DNA from 3 places in the Nocardioides aquaticus genome. Region 3 is predicted to be linked to each of the others. Evidence: riboswitches for the same ligand, from Rfam matches in the RefSeq annotation. Region 3 holds a riboswitch; each other region holds the start of a gene.
The links. Region 3 has a riboswitch for cobalamin ahead of ENKNEFLB_RS01415 (nitrite reductase). Riboswitches for the same ligand answer to the same signal wherever they lie in the genome.

Region 1 (5,042 bases), 1.4 Mb from region 3:
CCTGTCTGGGGCGCTCGCGTGTACGACACCAAGGGCGGCCAGGATCACCTCGGTCTTGGATCGGTGAGCTCGGACAGGATCCTCCCGGCGCTGTCACCAGGGATCAACGTGCTCACGATCCACCCACGCTATTGGTCCTTCTACGCGTGGGTGCTCTCAAGCTTCTGGGCCCACGAAGAGCTCAAGCGATCGAAGGCGGCCTTTCAAGCCTTCTACCGTCCGCGGGAAGCACTCTTCTCCATGGCGTGCCAAGTCTGCGATGCTCCCGAGCACGCAACGATCTCTGGCAACGTGGTTGGGTCACTGCGCGTCAGACGCCTGCGTGAGGACCAGGTCTTCGACCCCCAGTACAACTACATCAAGGAACCTTTAGGCGGATACGGGCTGTACTACCGGTCGACGATGGAAGCGATGGGTCTCCTCGTCATCGGTGGCCGAGGTAGCGGCTTCCCGGTCGATGCGCCGTGGCCAACGGGCCGAGCACTCGGAGCGGCATATGGAAGCGCCGTTGAGACGACCCGGTTGGGCGCACAGCTTGCGGCGGACCAGATTCCCGACAGTGTTCCTCGGGATGAACTGCTGGAGTTCGCGCGCGCCGGGTGCTTGTGCCGGCTCCGCATGGCCGACGACCATGACTTGCCACTGTTGCAGGACCTCTTCCTCCACTGGGGGAACCCGGCCGAGACTCCGGCACGGCTCGCGACACTGCGCTTCCTGCTGGATCTCAGTCAGAGCGCCCAAAGCGAAGGGCTGGAACGGGACAACTTCAGGCAGTTAGCGTACTTTCGCCGAACCGACGCGGGCACCTATCGGCCTCGTGCTGACCTGAAGGCGGTCGCTCGCCGGTGGCGCGTCTACCAGGCGCGGGAGTACTTCTCCTTTGCTCTGAACAGACTGTTCGGCTGGGTGGTGCGCAAGGGGCTTGAAGAATCTGACGACGGCCTCAGCCTGGTTCCGATAGATCGGCTTTGGGAGCTCGTCGACGAAGCATTAGATACGAGCGAGTTCGTTAGAGAGACAAAGCTAAGTCGCAGCACGGTGCGGTCATCGACGACGGCCGCGCGGTTCGCCGACATCCTGACTGAACATGTCGACGTTAGCCCCGGACCCAACGCAGTCTGGATGCGCAACATGGATGCCGACGAGCACGCCTTGTACGACTGGTGCCGAAGTAGGGTCGACGACTCCGAGACCGTCGTGGCGATGATCGCCATCATCCTGCTGCTCTACAGGCGACTCGGCACTCCGGCCCGGGTCAGCGAGATGGAAGCGGATTGGGACCTTCTCAGCAGCGGGGATTCGCTGCGGGTAGGCATGCTGCAGTTCTTTCAGCAACTTCACCGCAAGGTACTGGCCGGCGAAACGCTGTCCCTGCTGGCTCGATGGATCATCACCAACTTCGTCATCATCCAGCATGAGCGCGTAGCAACGGCAAAGCTCCCTGAAGACACCTTCCGCGTCCGGAGGATTGGTACGCAGCTGCAGTTCTTCATGCGAGAGGCACCAGCCGAGTTCAACGACAGCCGCTTCGTCGCTCTCAGCACCACCGTCCACGAGCTCGGATTTGTCAGTTCGATGCGAGAGTCCTCGCGGAAACTAACGCCGGTGGGCCGGGAGCTGTTGCGCCAAGGCGACCTCCCAGCAGGGGCGCTCGAGGAAGCCTTGGCCGCGTTCGAGATTCAGTCCGGTGGGGAACGTGCCTGAGCTTGCACCCTCAGCGGATCTCGTCCTCCCCGAGCTCCTGCAGGGGCAATGGTCAAGTGCCCTGATCCTGACCTTCGGTGCGGACCTGGGGTTCTTTGAAGCGCACCTGCTCAGTCAACTCGCTGCGGTGCCGCTCCGAATCATTCTGGCCGACGACGAACGCCTGAATGAGAAGTTCGCCGAAGCCGTCGAGACGGGACAGCGCTTGCGTCGGGCCAACCGAACCTACGTTGCGGCGGCGATCCGCCATCCCGGCTCAGCCCACGCCAAGGTGATTCTGCTAACGGCCGCGCGCGAAGGATTGCTCGTCATTGGCTCGGGCAACCTCGGCCATTCTGGCTACGCCTCTCCTGGCGAGCTCTGGAGCGTTTTCCGGTACCACTCCGAGGACCCAAGACATCTCTCGGAGTTCGTCGCTGGTCGGGCCTTCGGGACTGCCCCAGGTTTGGTTGACACTCGGGGTTGATGGTTCTCAGGCCGCGTCTGCGGCTGCGTAGATCATCTCAAACTCGATCGGGGTGAGCTTGCCGAGGGCTCGTTGGCGACGGCGGCGGTTGTACTTCGTTTCGATCCAGCTGACGATCGCGAGGCGCAGTTCTTCGCGGCTGTCCCAGCGGCGGGTGTCGAGGACGTTCTTCTGCAGCAGCGAGAAGAAGCTCTCCATGGCTGCGTTGTCACTGCTCGATCCGACTCGGCCCATCGAGCCGCGCAGCCCGTTGTTCTTCAGCAGGCGAACCACCTTCTTGGAACGGAATTGAGATCCTCGGTCGCTGTGCACGATGGTTCCCTCCGGTGAGCGCAGGGCGATCGCGTTGCGCAGCGCGGCGGCAGCGAGTCCGGACTTCATCCGTGAGTCGATGGAGTAGCCGACGATCTTGTTGGAGTAGCAGTCCTTGACCGCACACAGGTAGAGCTTCCCCTCCCTGGTGGGGTGCTCGGAGATGTCGGTGAGCCAGACCTGGTTCGGGCCGGAGGTCGCCCCCACGAAGTCGTGGCTCACCCGGCCCTCCTCATCGACGCTCGCGAGCAGGTCGTCATGGACAGCCGGACCGGGCTTGCCGGCCTTACCCCGACGACGGTGGTGGGAGGCGAAGACCCCTGCGGTTGAGCACAGTCGCCACACCCGGTTCTCGCTGGCGGTGATGCCGACGTCGGCAAGCTCGTCGGCGACGAACCGGTAGCCCAGGGTGGGGTCATCGGCGTGGATGCCCAGCACGACGTCGATGACGTGTGCGTCATCCCAGTCCCGTTGGGACACCGGGTCTTTGAGCCACTTGTAGTACCCCTGGGGCGACAGCCCCAGGACCCTGCACGCCACCGCGACCGGCACCCTGATGCGGGCACCGGTCGCGGCCATCTCACGGACGAGCGGGAAGACTATTTTCCCGGCAGGTTCGCCTGCGACAGATAGGCAGCTGCCCGGCGCAGGACCTCGTTCTCCTGCTCCAGCAGCCGGATCCGCTTCTTGGTCTCACGCAGCTCGACACGCTCAGCGTCGGTGAGGCCGGGACGGTGACCGTCCTGGACATCAGCACGCTTGAGCCAGTTCGACAGCGTGCCTTCAGAGATCCCGAAGTCCTTCGCGATCTGGGACAACGGAGCCTGACCCTTACGGGCCACTGCCACGACATCGTCGCGGAACTCCTTCGGGTATGCCTTCGCCATGGTCGACATCCTTCCAGCGAGGACGGATCCTCACAGGTCAGGTGTCAACCAAAGTCTGGGCAGACCCACCAAGCCCACGCCGACATCTCCGGAATGGACCTGCCGGTTGCGGGCTACCCGACAGCATGCGGGCCGTCGGCCATCTCCAGGTCGGCGGCATCTAGGGTTTGTGCGAACGGCGTGAGGTGCCTAACAATCTCTACGGGCTGGGGAGAATCGGGAAGCTGGTGAGAATCCGGCACGGGACCCGCTGCGGTGACCTGGACATTGATCCAGGAAGTCCGAAGGCCGGCCTCACGACCGCATGCGCCAGCAACCCGCGGGCGTGCTCAAGCCAGGCAGAGTGAGCGGGAGGCCCAAATGCCAGCGCAGGAAGAAACCACCCGTAACACCACTGAGCCCGGATCCGCTCGTGTGGCGGACCACCCACTCCAAATGGACGTGGTGGGTGCGAAAGCATTGGTGCTCGGTGGTGACGAGCACGCGGCCGTGGACGTGGCGCGGCTGCTCAGTGCCGGAGCGCACGTGACCGTGCACGCCACCCGGGCCTGCGCCTACGTGGAGGACCTCGCCACCCGGTGCCTGATCACCTGGGTCAGACACGAGGCGACGTTGGAGGAGGTGGTGTCTGCGGACCTGACGCTGCGGCCCCGCCTCCGCTCCCAGCCGCGGCCGGCCGGACTGGACGAGAAAGGCGCCCAGGGGCAAGTGACTCTGGTCGGCGGGGGACCGGGGGCCGTCGACCTGATGACGCTCGCGGGACGCGAGGCCATCGCCAAGGCAGATGTGGTGGTGATCGACCGGCTCGCTCCGTGGGAAGCCCTGACCTGGGCCCGGCCGGACGCGGAGATCGTCGACGTGGCCAAGATCCCCTTCGGACGGTTCACCAGTCAAGAGGAGATCAATCGCATCCTGGTTGACCGGGCGCTCGCGGGCCAGCAAGTGGTCCGCCTCAAGGGCGGGGACTCCTTTGTCTTCGGTCGTGGCCACGAAGAGCTGGAGGCGTGTCGCGAGGCCGGCGTTCCGGCCCGGGTGATCCCCGGGGTCACCTCGAGCATCGCGGTGCCGGGGGCCGCCGGTATCCCGGTGACGCACCGCGGCCTGACGCAGGGGTTCACGGTCGTGTCTGGCCATGTTCCACCTGGCCATCCGGAGTCGAGCTTGGACTACGCAGCGCTTGCCCGCTGCGGGACCACGCTGGTGTTCCTGATGGGAGTGGGCACGCTGGATGCGATCACCGCCGAGCTGTGCGCGGTGGGCATGGACGCGGCGACCCCTGCGGCCGTGATCGCCGACGGCACCCACCTCCACCAACGAGTCATCACCGCGTCTCTCGCCTCGATCGCCGAAGTTGCCCACGACGCCGGGATCCGAGCCCCGGCGGTCGTTGTCATCGGCCAGGTGGTCTCGCTGCGAAGGACGGGGTCGCCATGAACGACGATGTGACCGCGCCCGTCGTGCTCGTGGGCATGTCGGCGCGCGAGGTGCAGGCGCACAACCTGCTGCACGAGGTCGCCCACGAGCATGACGCCACGGTCGCCTTCCTGCAGCTGGGAGACCCGTCGCTCTCCGCGGAGCTGACACGGCTCGCTGACCTGGGTGCACAGCGGATCGTCCTCGTGGGCGTCAGCCTCGGCGCGCTCGCGCCCGCGGTCTCCTGGCTGCGCCGCATC
Region 2 (5,042 bases), 1.4 Mb from region 3:
CCGGTGCCGGCTCCGTGGGGATCGAGTGGATGCGCGCCCACCCCACCTGTACGACTGTCGCCGTCGAGGCCGACCCCGAGCGCGCCGCGCGGATCGGCCGCAACGCCGCGTCTCTCGGCGTTCCCACGCTGCGGGTTGTCCACGGCCGCGCACCGGAGGCGTTCGACAAGCTGCCAGCCCCGGATGCGGTCTTCGTAGGCGGCGCGGCGACGGTGCTCGGGGTGGTGACCGGCAGCCTCACCCGACTGTACCCGGGCACCTACCTCGATGAGGAGGTCCTCGGGCACTGCTCCCCGGACACCCAGCTCGTCGATACCCAGCATCTCGACCTCGACCAGATCATGGGTCACCTTCTCGAGACCGACCGGGACGGGCTCGAGGTCGTCCGGTTGGTGTCGGGAGACCCGTCGGTCTACTCGGCCCTGACCGAGCAGACCCGTCGCCTCGACGAGGCCGGCGTGGCCTGGGAGGTGACGCCGGGGGTGCCGGCCTACGCCGCTGCTGCCGCGCTGGTGGGTCGCGAGCTGACGGTGCCGCTGATCACCCAGTCCGTGGTGCTGACCCGCGCCCAGGCCAGATCGACGGCGATGCCTGAGACCGAGGCCCTTCGCCACTTCGCACGCACTCGCGCCACCCTCGTGATCCACCTGGCAACCACTCGGATCCGTGAGGTGATCAGCGAGCTGGTGGGCGAGTATGGCGCTGACTGCCCGGTGGTCGTGGTCTACCGAGCCAGCCAGACGGGTGAAGTAGTGCTCCACGGCACCGTCGCCGACATCGCCGAGCAGGTCGAGCACGCGGGCCTCCGGCAGGCCGCTGTGATCATGGTCGGGCGGGCTCTGGATCCCCGCGATGGTGGGGACTCCTACCTCTACGACCCGACGCGAGACCGCTCGACGAAGTCCTGACTCAGTCGACGAACCGCGGTGTCCACACGCTCCCGGACGCCGTACGACGTGTGGTCGAGGCCCCCACGATCAGCAGGCACTTCATGTCGATCGACTCCGGGTCGAGCTCGGCCAGCGTGGTGACGCGCAGCGACTCCTCCTCGCGGCCGATGTCGCGACCCACCACCACGACCGTGGCGGCGGACTTGTGCTCGAGCAGCAGCTTCTGGGCGCGCACGATCTGGTCGGTCCGGGAGCGGGACGCGGGGTTGTAGATCGCCAGCACGAGGTCGGCTTCAGCGATGGCCCGCAGCCGTCGTTCGACGACCGACCAGGGCTTGAGCCGGTCCGACAGGCTGACGACCGCGAAATCTGCGCCGATGGGCGCGCCCGCCCGTGCGGCTACGGCCTGCACCGCACTCACGCCGGGCAGCACCCGGATCGTCACCTCAGCGTAGGCCGGGTCGGCGGCGGCCTCGTGGACGGCCGAGGCCATCCCGAACACCCCGGCGTCCCCGCCGGAAACGACGGCGACCTTCTCTCCGCGCAGTGCAAGGTCGAGAGCCAGCCGGGCCCGGTCGAGCTCGACGGTGTTGCCTGAGGCATGCCTGGTCAGGCCGGCGCGTTGCGGCACCCGGTTCACGTACGGCGCGTAACCCACCACGTGGTCCACCTCGCGCAGCGCTGTGGTCGCCTCGGGAGTGATCCACCCCTCCGGGCCTGGACCGAGCCCGACCACCAGGAGCTCCGCGGTGTGCTCGACCGGCTCTGGCTGGGCGTGAGCTCGTCGCCCCGTCGGTTCCTGGTGCAGCGAGTCTCCCGGCACTACGATCAGCGAGAAGTACGGCACTGTCGCAGGGTCCACGTCCGCCACCGGAAGCCACCGCTGTTCGGGCATCGAGGCCCGTTCGACATAGAGCGCGTGCTCGAGCCGGCCCGCCTGCGCCAAGGCCGACCTGACGGCCGGGAAGGTGCGGCCCAGCTTCATGATGATCGCGCCGTCGGTGTCGGCCAGCCGTCGTGCGAGCTCGGCCTCGGGCAGCGTGCCCGGCAGGATCGTCAGCACGTCGGTCTGCCGCACCAGCGGCGACGCGACGGCTGCCGTGGCCGCGGCGAACGCCGGCACACCCGGAACGACCTCGGTCAGGAACCGCTCGGAGAGACGGTCATGCATGTACATGTAGGAGCCGTAGAACAGCGGGTCTCCCTCGGCGAGCAGCACCACCGTCCGACCGAGCTCGAGGTGCGCGGCCAGGCGGGCGGCCGACTGCTCGTAGAATTCCGCCATAGCTCCGGCATAACCCCCCGAATGTTCGGTGCGACCGGTCGTGACGGGGTAACGAAGCTCCTCCTCCAGAGCCGTTTTCGGGATCAGGCCGGAGGCGATACGGCGCGCGTTGGACTGCTTGCCCACCCCTGCGTGAAAGGCAATCACGTCGGCGCCGGCGATCAGCCGGGCCGCCTTGAGGGTCATCAGCTCGGGATCTCCGGGGCCGAGTCCGACACCGTAGAAGTGCCCGGTCACTCCTTCTCCTGAGCCAGCGCGTTGACGGCGGACGAGGTCATCGCCGAACCCCCGCGGCGCCCGCGCACCGTGACAAACGGGATGTCGATGCCGTGGTCCTGATGCAACGAGACGAGGGCCTCCTTGGACTCCGCCGCGCCGATGAAACCAACCGGGCAGCCAACGATCGCCGCGGGTCGGGGTGCCCCAGCGATCAGCATCTCCAACAGGTGGAACAGTGCCGTGGGCGCGTTGCCGATCGCCACGACGGCGCCCTCCAGGTGGGGCTCCCACAACGAGACAGCCGCGGCCGTCCGGGTCGTGCTCCACGCGGCGGCCAGACCGGGTACGCGCTCGTCGTTAAGGAAGCAGAGCACGTCGTTTTCGGCCGACAGTCGGCCGGCCGTGATGCCCATGGCGACCATCCGAGCATCGGCGAGGATCGGCGCTCCCGTCGACAGTGCGAGCCGGGCCGCCGGGGCCAGCCCCGGGTGGATCACAAGGTCGGGCACGAGGTCCACCTGGCCACTCCCATGCACCATCCGGACCGCGATCTTCTCGGCGTCAGCGGGGATACCGCCGAGGTTCGCCTCTCGACGGATGGTTGCGAAGGACTCCACGTAGATCGACGCCCCGTGGTCGATGTAGGTGTAGTGGCGCGGGGGGCGCCGCAGGTCGTTCATCGGGCCTCCTCGGACGGGACGAGGACGCCCCGCCACGGTGTGACGACCAGCTCCCGGTCATATCCGGCGAGCAGGCTGGCAAGGGCACGGTCGATGACACCCTGGGGAGCGGCAACGTGTTCGCCACCTGCGACGGGTCCGTACGGCAGGACCGGGCAGGTGACATTGGTTGCGGCCTCGCGCGGGCAGGGATCGACCAGCGGCTGCGCGAGCTCGTCGACGTGCCACGGCGCCAAGGGTCCGGCGCCGCGCTCGTGGAGGAAGCGCAGGGTCAGCTCGGTCAGTACCTGGGCGGCCGAGGTCAGCTCGATGACCGGCCCCCAACCGGTGGACCCGACGCGGAGTTGGGCGCTGGTGGCATCAAGCGCCATCAGTCCGAGGTCGGTCGGCCGGCCGGCCAGATCACCTCGACCGTCGTCGAGGACGAACAGGAACCGGCCAGGGAGCTCAGCAAACTGCGAGTTCGCGCACAGCAGTTCGTCGAGATCGGCGGCGACCGGTCGGAGGTCGGTGCGGCCGCCGCTGAGCCCGGTCTGGGGGGAGACCATGAGGTTGCGCACGAGCTCATGGGTCCTGGACGGGAGAAGCCCGGTCTCCTCGATCGACCGCACCACCTCCGGGAGCAGGTCGCCGGCACGAGTGGGGAGCCCGCGCAGCTGCAAGTTGGCCCGGCGGGTGAGGTGGACGTCGCCGTCGCCGTACTCGCAGGCGACAGTGCTCAGGGCTGCCAGCGACTCCGGAGCCAACTGTCCACCGACCAGTCGCAGCCTGACGAGGGCGCCGTCATCGGCTGACCACGGACGGAAGACGCCAGGGCAGAGATCGGGTCGTGACCGAAGGCTCGAGGTGGTCTGCACTGCTGTCCTCCGGGGGTCAGGGCTCGTGCGCGGAGTCCTCGGTTCCCGGCGGCGTTCGCCGCAGGGGCCAGCAGGTCTTCGGACTCGGGTTCATCCGGTGCGGAACGCCTTCCCGGATCCTTCGATCCAGTGGCTGTCGCGAGAACATCCTCGCAATCACGTTCCGTCCGTCACCCATACCGCTGCGCGTCAGTCCCGGAGTCTCACCGGGTTCCCTGACCCGCACAGATTCGTGCGGGTCGGCTGGCGCGACGAGGGTACCAACTCGAGGCGGACCCTTGCCGCGACAGGGCGAGACTCTGCATCACCGCCTCATCTCGTCGTGCGGTGCCGTGGGCCTGCTTCTGGTGTCGACCAGCGGGAAGCCGACGCGGTGCCTACGGTGTGCGGTGACGTGCTGCGGCCGATGCGGGCGCTCACGCCTTGTCCTGGCTCTTCGACGCTGTGCAGAGGATCGACCCGGTGGCTTCTTCGTACCTCGTCCGACACGGTGAGTCGGAGTAGAACGTGCGTCGCCTTACCCAGGGCCAGACGTCACATCCGTTGCTCACCCACGTGGGACGCGAACAGGCACGGGCTGCCGCCGACATCATCGCGAGCGACCTCGCCGATCGACAGGAACGTCTCGAGCGGCTCGTCACCAGCGACCTGGTGCGCGCCGTCGAGACTGCGGCAATCATCAGCGACGCACTTGGTGTCCCACCTATGGGGGATCGAGGGCGTATGAGTCCTGCCTGGTGGCAGTCCCCGCGGGGCGAAGGTCTGCGACGGTCGTGCCGACCACACGGGAGCCCGATGGCATCGGGCTGAGATGGGGCTGTTGCCGCCCTGACCGTCGAACCTGCTCCGGGTAATGCCGGCGAAGGAAGTGAATCTCGACGTGTTGCCACGCATCCATCTGATCAGCGATCCGACCACGCTCGACCGGGCGTCGCTCGACGTGGTCGTCCGGACTGCCGGGACGGTAGTGGATGCGATCCAGGTTCGGGCGAAAGGTGCGAAGGATGGCGCTGTGGCGGCCTGGACAGCCGCGCTGGTCGCTGCCGTACGCCCCCTCGGGACCCGGGTGATCGTCAACGACCGGCTCGACATCGCCCTCATGGCAGACGCG
Region 3 (5,042 bases):
GATGATCGGCGCGGTCGTCTTGCGCAGCTCCAGGCGTACGGCGTCCTCGGCCGCGGTGGTGAACACCAGCGGCGTCGTCGGCCCGGCCGCGACCTCGTCGATCATCGCCACCACGCGGGCGGCGTCCTCGACGGTGGAGATGAACGGGATGGTGGTCCGCTCGAACGGCACGTCGGGGAACTGCAGCAGCAGGGCGTTGCCCATGGTCTCGGCGCTGATCCCCGTGCTGTCGGAGAGGAAGAACACCGGCACGACCGCGTCCGCTTCGTCCGCCACGCTGCACCTCCCGGGAGTGAGGGGACGAACCTAGCGCCCGCGGGCGCCGCGCAGGAGGCCACCCGGCTGGTGGATGGGTGCGTGCAAGGCTCGCGACATGGAACCGGTCGTGGTGGTGGGAGCCGGCATCGCCGGGGTCGCGTGCGCAGCCGAGCTGGTCCGGGCCCAGGTGCCGGTCCGGGTCGTGGACCGCGGCCGCCGGATGGGCGGGCGCCTGGCGAGCCGCCGCCTGGACGACCGACCGGTCGACCTCGGCGCCTCCTACCTGACCGCCACGCAGGACGGCGACTTCGCCAAGGTCGTCGACCGATGGCGTACGCGGGGGCTGGCGTTCCCGTGGACCGACACGTTCGTGGCGCTCGACGCCTCCGCCGGGGGCGCCGACGGGAGGCCGTCGGCCGAGGTGAAGACCGGGCCCGTGCGGTGGGGCGCCACCGGCGGCCTGCGGTCGCTGGTCGAGGCCCTCGCCGGGACCGCGGGCGTGACGGTCGAGGAGGGCGCGGTGTCCTCGGTGACGGCGACGGCCGACGGTCTCGACGTCGACGGAGCCACCGCGCCGGCCGTCGTGCTGGCGATGCCGGACGAGCAGGCGGCCCGGCTGCTCGGCGAGGGGCTGGTGCGGCACCGTGAGCAGCTCACCCGGCCCTCCGAGCCGATCCTGGCGCTGGCGGCCTGGTGGGGCGCACGCACCTGGGACGGCGTGGTGGCCCCGGGGCCCTTCCACGGCGCGTTCGTCAACGGCGACGACCACCTCTCCTGGATCGCCGACGACGGCCGCCGCCGCGGCGACGACGCCCCCGTCCTCGTCGCGCACTCCACCCCGGCCCTGGCCGCGGCGAACCTGGAGGACCCGCAGGCCGCGGGGCCGGCCATGCTCGCCGCGCTGCAGCGGCTGCTGCGCATCGAGGACGACCCCGCCGGCACCTACGTGCAGCGCTGGTCCGTGGCCCGCCCGACCGGCGAGCGCGACGACCCGTACCTGCTGACGGAGTCGGGCCTCGGCGTCTGTGGCGACGGCTGGGGCGGCCCGCCGAAGGTCGAGACCGCCTGGACCTCCGGGCGCGACCTCGGCCGGGCGCTGGCGGCGCGGCTCGGCTGACCCCGGGCTGCCGGGCCGCGGGTGCGGCCGCGGGTGCGGGTGCGGGTGCCAGCCAGCTGTAACGCTGTGTTACTTCGTCTGGTCCAGCGTCGTGACGCCGCACCAGACGAAGTAACACAGCGTTACAGCGGCGGCTCGGTGCGGCGGGGCGGCGGCTCGGGGCGGCGGGGCGGCGGGGCTAGCGGGCGAGCGCGGCGGCGACGTCGAGCGCGGCCCGCTGGCCGCTGACCAGCGCGCCCTGGATCGAGGCGGTGTCGCGGTGGTCGCCGCAGACGACCAGGTGGTCGCGGAGGCGGACGGGACGACGCAGCGCCAGCGGCGCCGGCTGGGCCGGGAGCGCGTGCGGCACCTCGTGGCGGTGCAGCAGCCGCCAGCCGCGAGGGTCGGCGCCGAGCAGCTCGCCGGCGTGCCGGCGGACGTCGTCCTCGGTCGGCACCGGCCGGTCCGGCCCGAGCAGGGCCGAGGCCTGGACCAGGTGCTGCCCCGCCGGGGCGTACGACGGCGCCGGGTTGCTGACCACCGCGGTGTTGACCAGCGGACCGGACGGGCGGGAGCGTCCGTCGACGAACAGCAGGTGGGAGTCCGTCGGGGCCTCGTCGGCGGCGAACCACGAGGTCACGACGCCCTTGGTACGCGGCGTCGGCTCCGCGTCGGGGCCGGTCAGCGCACCGGCGTCCTGGCCGGCGACGGCCACCACCACCTGGCGGGCGCGCAGCGTCGTGCCGCCGGCGTGCACGACCGCGCCCCCGGCGACGGTCTCGACGGAGTCCACGGCGGTGCCGAGCCTCACCCGGTCGCCGAGCCTCCCGGCCAGCTGCGCGGGCAACGCCTGCATCCCGTGCTCGGGCAGGGCGGGGGTGCCGGCCAGGAAGGTGGCGGTGAGCAGCAGGGCGTAGGCCTGCGAGGTCGAGCCGTCGTCCTCCAGCACCACCCCGGCGAAGAACGAGTCGAGCGTGGCGCGCAGCAGCCCGTCGACCCCGGCGCGGTCGAGCGCCTCGCGGCGGCTCACGTCGCGCCGCGGCGAGGCCGTGGTCAGGCTCGTGGCCAGGCGGCGGCCGGGCCGGGCGCGCAGCAGCGGGGCGGCCCAGCGGGCGGCCGCGAGCACCTCGCGCGGGCGCGGGAGGACCGCCCGCACCGAGGGCAGCAGCAGCGCGGGCGCGGCCAGCGGGTTGCCGAGGCGGACCAGCCCGTCGTCGTTCCGGGCGGCCACGCCGGCGGCGAACGGCTGCAGGCCGAGGGCGTCCACGTCGACCCAGCGGCGCACCGCGCGGTACGCCGGGTTGAGCAGTTGGAAGCCGCGGTCGAGGGCGAACCCGTCGACGTGGTCGGTGCGGATCCGACCGCCGACGGCGTCGTCGCGCTCGAGGACCACGACGTCGTGGCCCCGGTCGACCAGGGCCCGGGCGCAGCGCAGGCCCGCGAGGCCCGCGCCGACCACCACGACGTCGGTGTCGTTCTCGCTCACGCGGCCTGCCCGTCCCAGGGACCGGGGTCGCGGCGGGGTCCGGTGCGGGCCACCGCGGAGGTCACGGCCAGCACCCAGGTCAGGGGGCGGTGCTCCGTGGGGCGGTAGGTCGACGCGCTGCGCCAGACCTCGGCGTAGGTCTCGCGCACGACCTGGTGCGCCCACGCCTCGTCGCCGCGGCCCTTGAGCCGCGCGAGGCGCCAGACCTGGTCGACGGTGGCGTCGTACAGGTCCTCGAAGGCCTCCTGCCGGCCGGCGGCGGTGCACTCCAGGCAGCCCGGACGGCGCTCGGCGGCCGGTCGGGGGGCGGTCAGGGGCCGCGGCCCCGTCCGCCGGCCCGTCCGCTGCCCGACGTAGTCGTCGCACATGGGGCCAGTGTGGGGGGCGCCTGGTGAGGACGACCCACCCGCGCGCGTGTGACCAGACCAGTGGACGACGCTTGCTAGGTTGGCCGCGCCAGTCACGCCCCCCGGTCCGCCGGGAGGCCAGGGAACCCGGTGCGAGGCCGGGACTGACGCGCAGCGGTATGGGTGACGGACGGGGCTCCTGTCGAGAGGCAGGCCACTGGACCAGCGGCATCGGTCCGGGAAGGTGCTCCGCGCCGGGCGATCCCGAGTCCGAAGACCTGCTGGCCCCGGCGACGCCCGTCGTCCGGTCCACGCAGGCTCCGCGCACGAGCCTCCGACCACCGAGGTGACCGTGCCCCACCCACCCCTCGTCCGCTCGCGGCCCGGTCCCGACGGCCGGGACGCCGCCGCGGACCGCTGTCCCGGTGTCGCCCGGCCCTGGCCCGCCGAGGACGGCCTGCTGGTCCGGCTCCGGCTCCCCGGCGGCCGGGTCGCCGCCCGGGCCCTGGCCTCGCTCTCCGGGGTCGCCCGTACCCACGGCGACGGCGACCTCCACCTGACCGGTCGCGCCAACCTCCAGCTGCGTGCCCTGCCGGCCGACCCGGCCACGACGGGCGCCGTACGGCCCGACGTCGCCGCGGCCCTCGCCGGCACCGGCCTGCTGCCGTCGCCCAGCCACGAGCTGGTCCGCAACCTGATGGCCTCGCCGCAGACCGGGCTGGACACCGGCCGACCGGGCGGCGGCCGCGCCGACCTGCGCCCGGTCGTGGACGCCCTCGACGCGGCGCTGCTGGCCGAGCCCGCCGCCGCCGACCTCTCCGGACGGTTCCTGCTCGTGCTCGACGACGGCCGCGGCGACCTGGTCGACCGCCCGTGCGACCTGGGGGTGGTGGCCCTCGACGACGGGACCGCCCAGCTGCGCGTCGGGACGGCCTGGGGCGACGTGGTGGCGCTCCCCGACGTGCCCGACGCCCTGCTCGCCCTGGTCCGTCGCTTCCTGGACGCCCGCCCCGACCCGGCCGCCGCCTGGCACGTCGCCGAGCTCGACGGTCCCCTGGCGCCCGCCCGGGAGCCCGACGACTGCGTCCCGGCCCCGACCGCGCGACCGGCGTACGGCCCGCTGGTCGGCGGTGAGCACGTCGCGGCCCCCGACGGCGTGCTCGGCCCCGACCTGGTCGACGACCTCGTCGCCCGGGACCCCGACGGCACGCTGGTCGTGACGCCGTGGCGCGGGGTGCTGGTGCCGGACCCGGCCCCGCACGAGGGGGGAGGTGCGCGATGACCCCGCTGTCCCGGCCGCCGCAGCGGTACGCCTACGTCGACCACGGCCCGGAGATCTACGTCGACTCCTTCGCGACCATCCGCCGCGAGAGCGACCTGTCCCGGGTGCCGGGCGACGCCGAGCGGCTCGCGGTGCGGATGATCCACGGCACCGGCCAGGTCGACCTGGTCGACGACCTCGTGGTCCACCCGCGCCTGGTCCCGGCGGCGCGCACCGCGCTGGCCGCCGGCGCGCCGATCCTCTGCGACGCCCGGATGGTGGCCACCGGCATCACCGCCTCGCGCCTGCCGGCGGGCAACGACGTCCACTGCTACCTGCCCGACCGCCGCGTCCCGGGCCTGGCCGCGGCCTGGGGCACCACCCGCTCGGCCGCGGCCGTCTCCCTGTGGGCCGACCACCTCGACGGCGCGGTCGTCGCGATCGGCAACGCCCCGACCGCGCTGTTCCACCTGCTCGAGATGCTGCTCGACGGCGCCCCGCGCCCGGCCGCCGTGATCGGCTGCCCGGTCGGCTTCATCGGGGCCGCGGAGTCCAAGGACGCCCTGGCCTCGTTCGCCGCCGACCACGGCATCG

Region 1: it holds a riboswitch for cobalamin, as region 3 does, so the genes downstream of both, cobA (uroporphyrinogen-III C-methyltransferase) here and ENKNEFLB_RS01415 (nitrite reductase) in region 3, are expected to answer to the same signal.
Region 2: it holds a riboswitch for cobalamin, as region 3 does, so the genes downstream of both, ENKNEFLB_RS22445 (precorrin-3B synthase) here and ENKNEFLB_RS01415 (nitrite reductase) in region 3, are expected to answer to the same signal.

Annotation. Positions count from the first base shown of each region.
Region 1 covers NZ_CP075371.1:1,661,108-1,666,149, forward strand. The annotation lists gene ENKNEFLB_RS08000 (hypothetical protein) at 19-1,704, shown strand; gene ENKNEFLB_RS08005 (phospholipase D-like domain-containing protein) at 1,697-2,170, shown strand; one part of gene ENKNEFLB_RS08010 (IS3 family transposase) at 2,177-3,088, opposite strand; one part of gene ENKNEFLB_RS08010 (IS3 family transposase) at 3,091-3,369, opposite strand; cobalamin riboswitch at 3,536-3,680, shown strand; gene cobA (uroporphyrinogen-III C-methyltransferase) at 3,805-4,803, shown strand; partial or broken gene ENKNEFLB_RS22865 ((2Fe-2S) ferredoxin domain-containing protein) at 4,839-5,042, shown strand, end outside.
Region 2 covers NZ_CP075371.1:1,683,645-1,688,686, forward strand. The annotation lists gene ENKNEFLB_RS08095 (cobalt-precorrin-4/precorrin-4 C(11)-methyltransferase) at 30-908, shown strand; gene cobJ (precorrin-3B C(17)-methyltransferase) at 910-2,361, opposite strand; gene ENKNEFLB_RS08105 (precorrin-8X methylmutase) at 2,409-3,074, opposite strand; gene ENKNEFLB_RS08110 (hypothetical protein) at 3,071-3,634, opposite strand; partial or broken gene ENKNEFLB_RS22445 (precorrin-3B synthase) at 3,725-3,931, opposite strand; cobalamin riboswitch at 3,984-4,190, opposite strand; gene ENKNEFLB_RS23115 (histidine phosphatase family protein) at 4,439-4,741, shown strand; TPP riboswitch at 4,706-4,816, shown strand; gene thiE (thiamine phosphate synthase) at 4,785-5,042, shown strand, end outside.
Region 3 covers NZ_CP075371.1:280,751-285,792, reverse strand. The annotation lists gene ENKNEFLB_RS01435 (pyruvate, water dikinase regulatory protein) at 1-276, opposite strand, end outside; gene ENKNEFLB_RS01430 (NAD(P)/FAD-dependent oxidoreductase) at 374-1,375, shown strand; gene ENKNEFLB_RS01425 (flavin monoamine oxidase family protein) at 1,554-2,840, opposite strand; gene ENKNEFLB_RS01420 (sigma factor) at 2,837-3,208, opposite strand; cobalamin riboswitch at 3,328-3,467, shown strand; gene ENKNEFLB_RS01415 (nitrite reductase) at 3,540-4,469, shown strand; gene ENKNEFLB_RS01410 (precorrin-8X methylmutase) at 4,466-5,042, shown strand, end outside.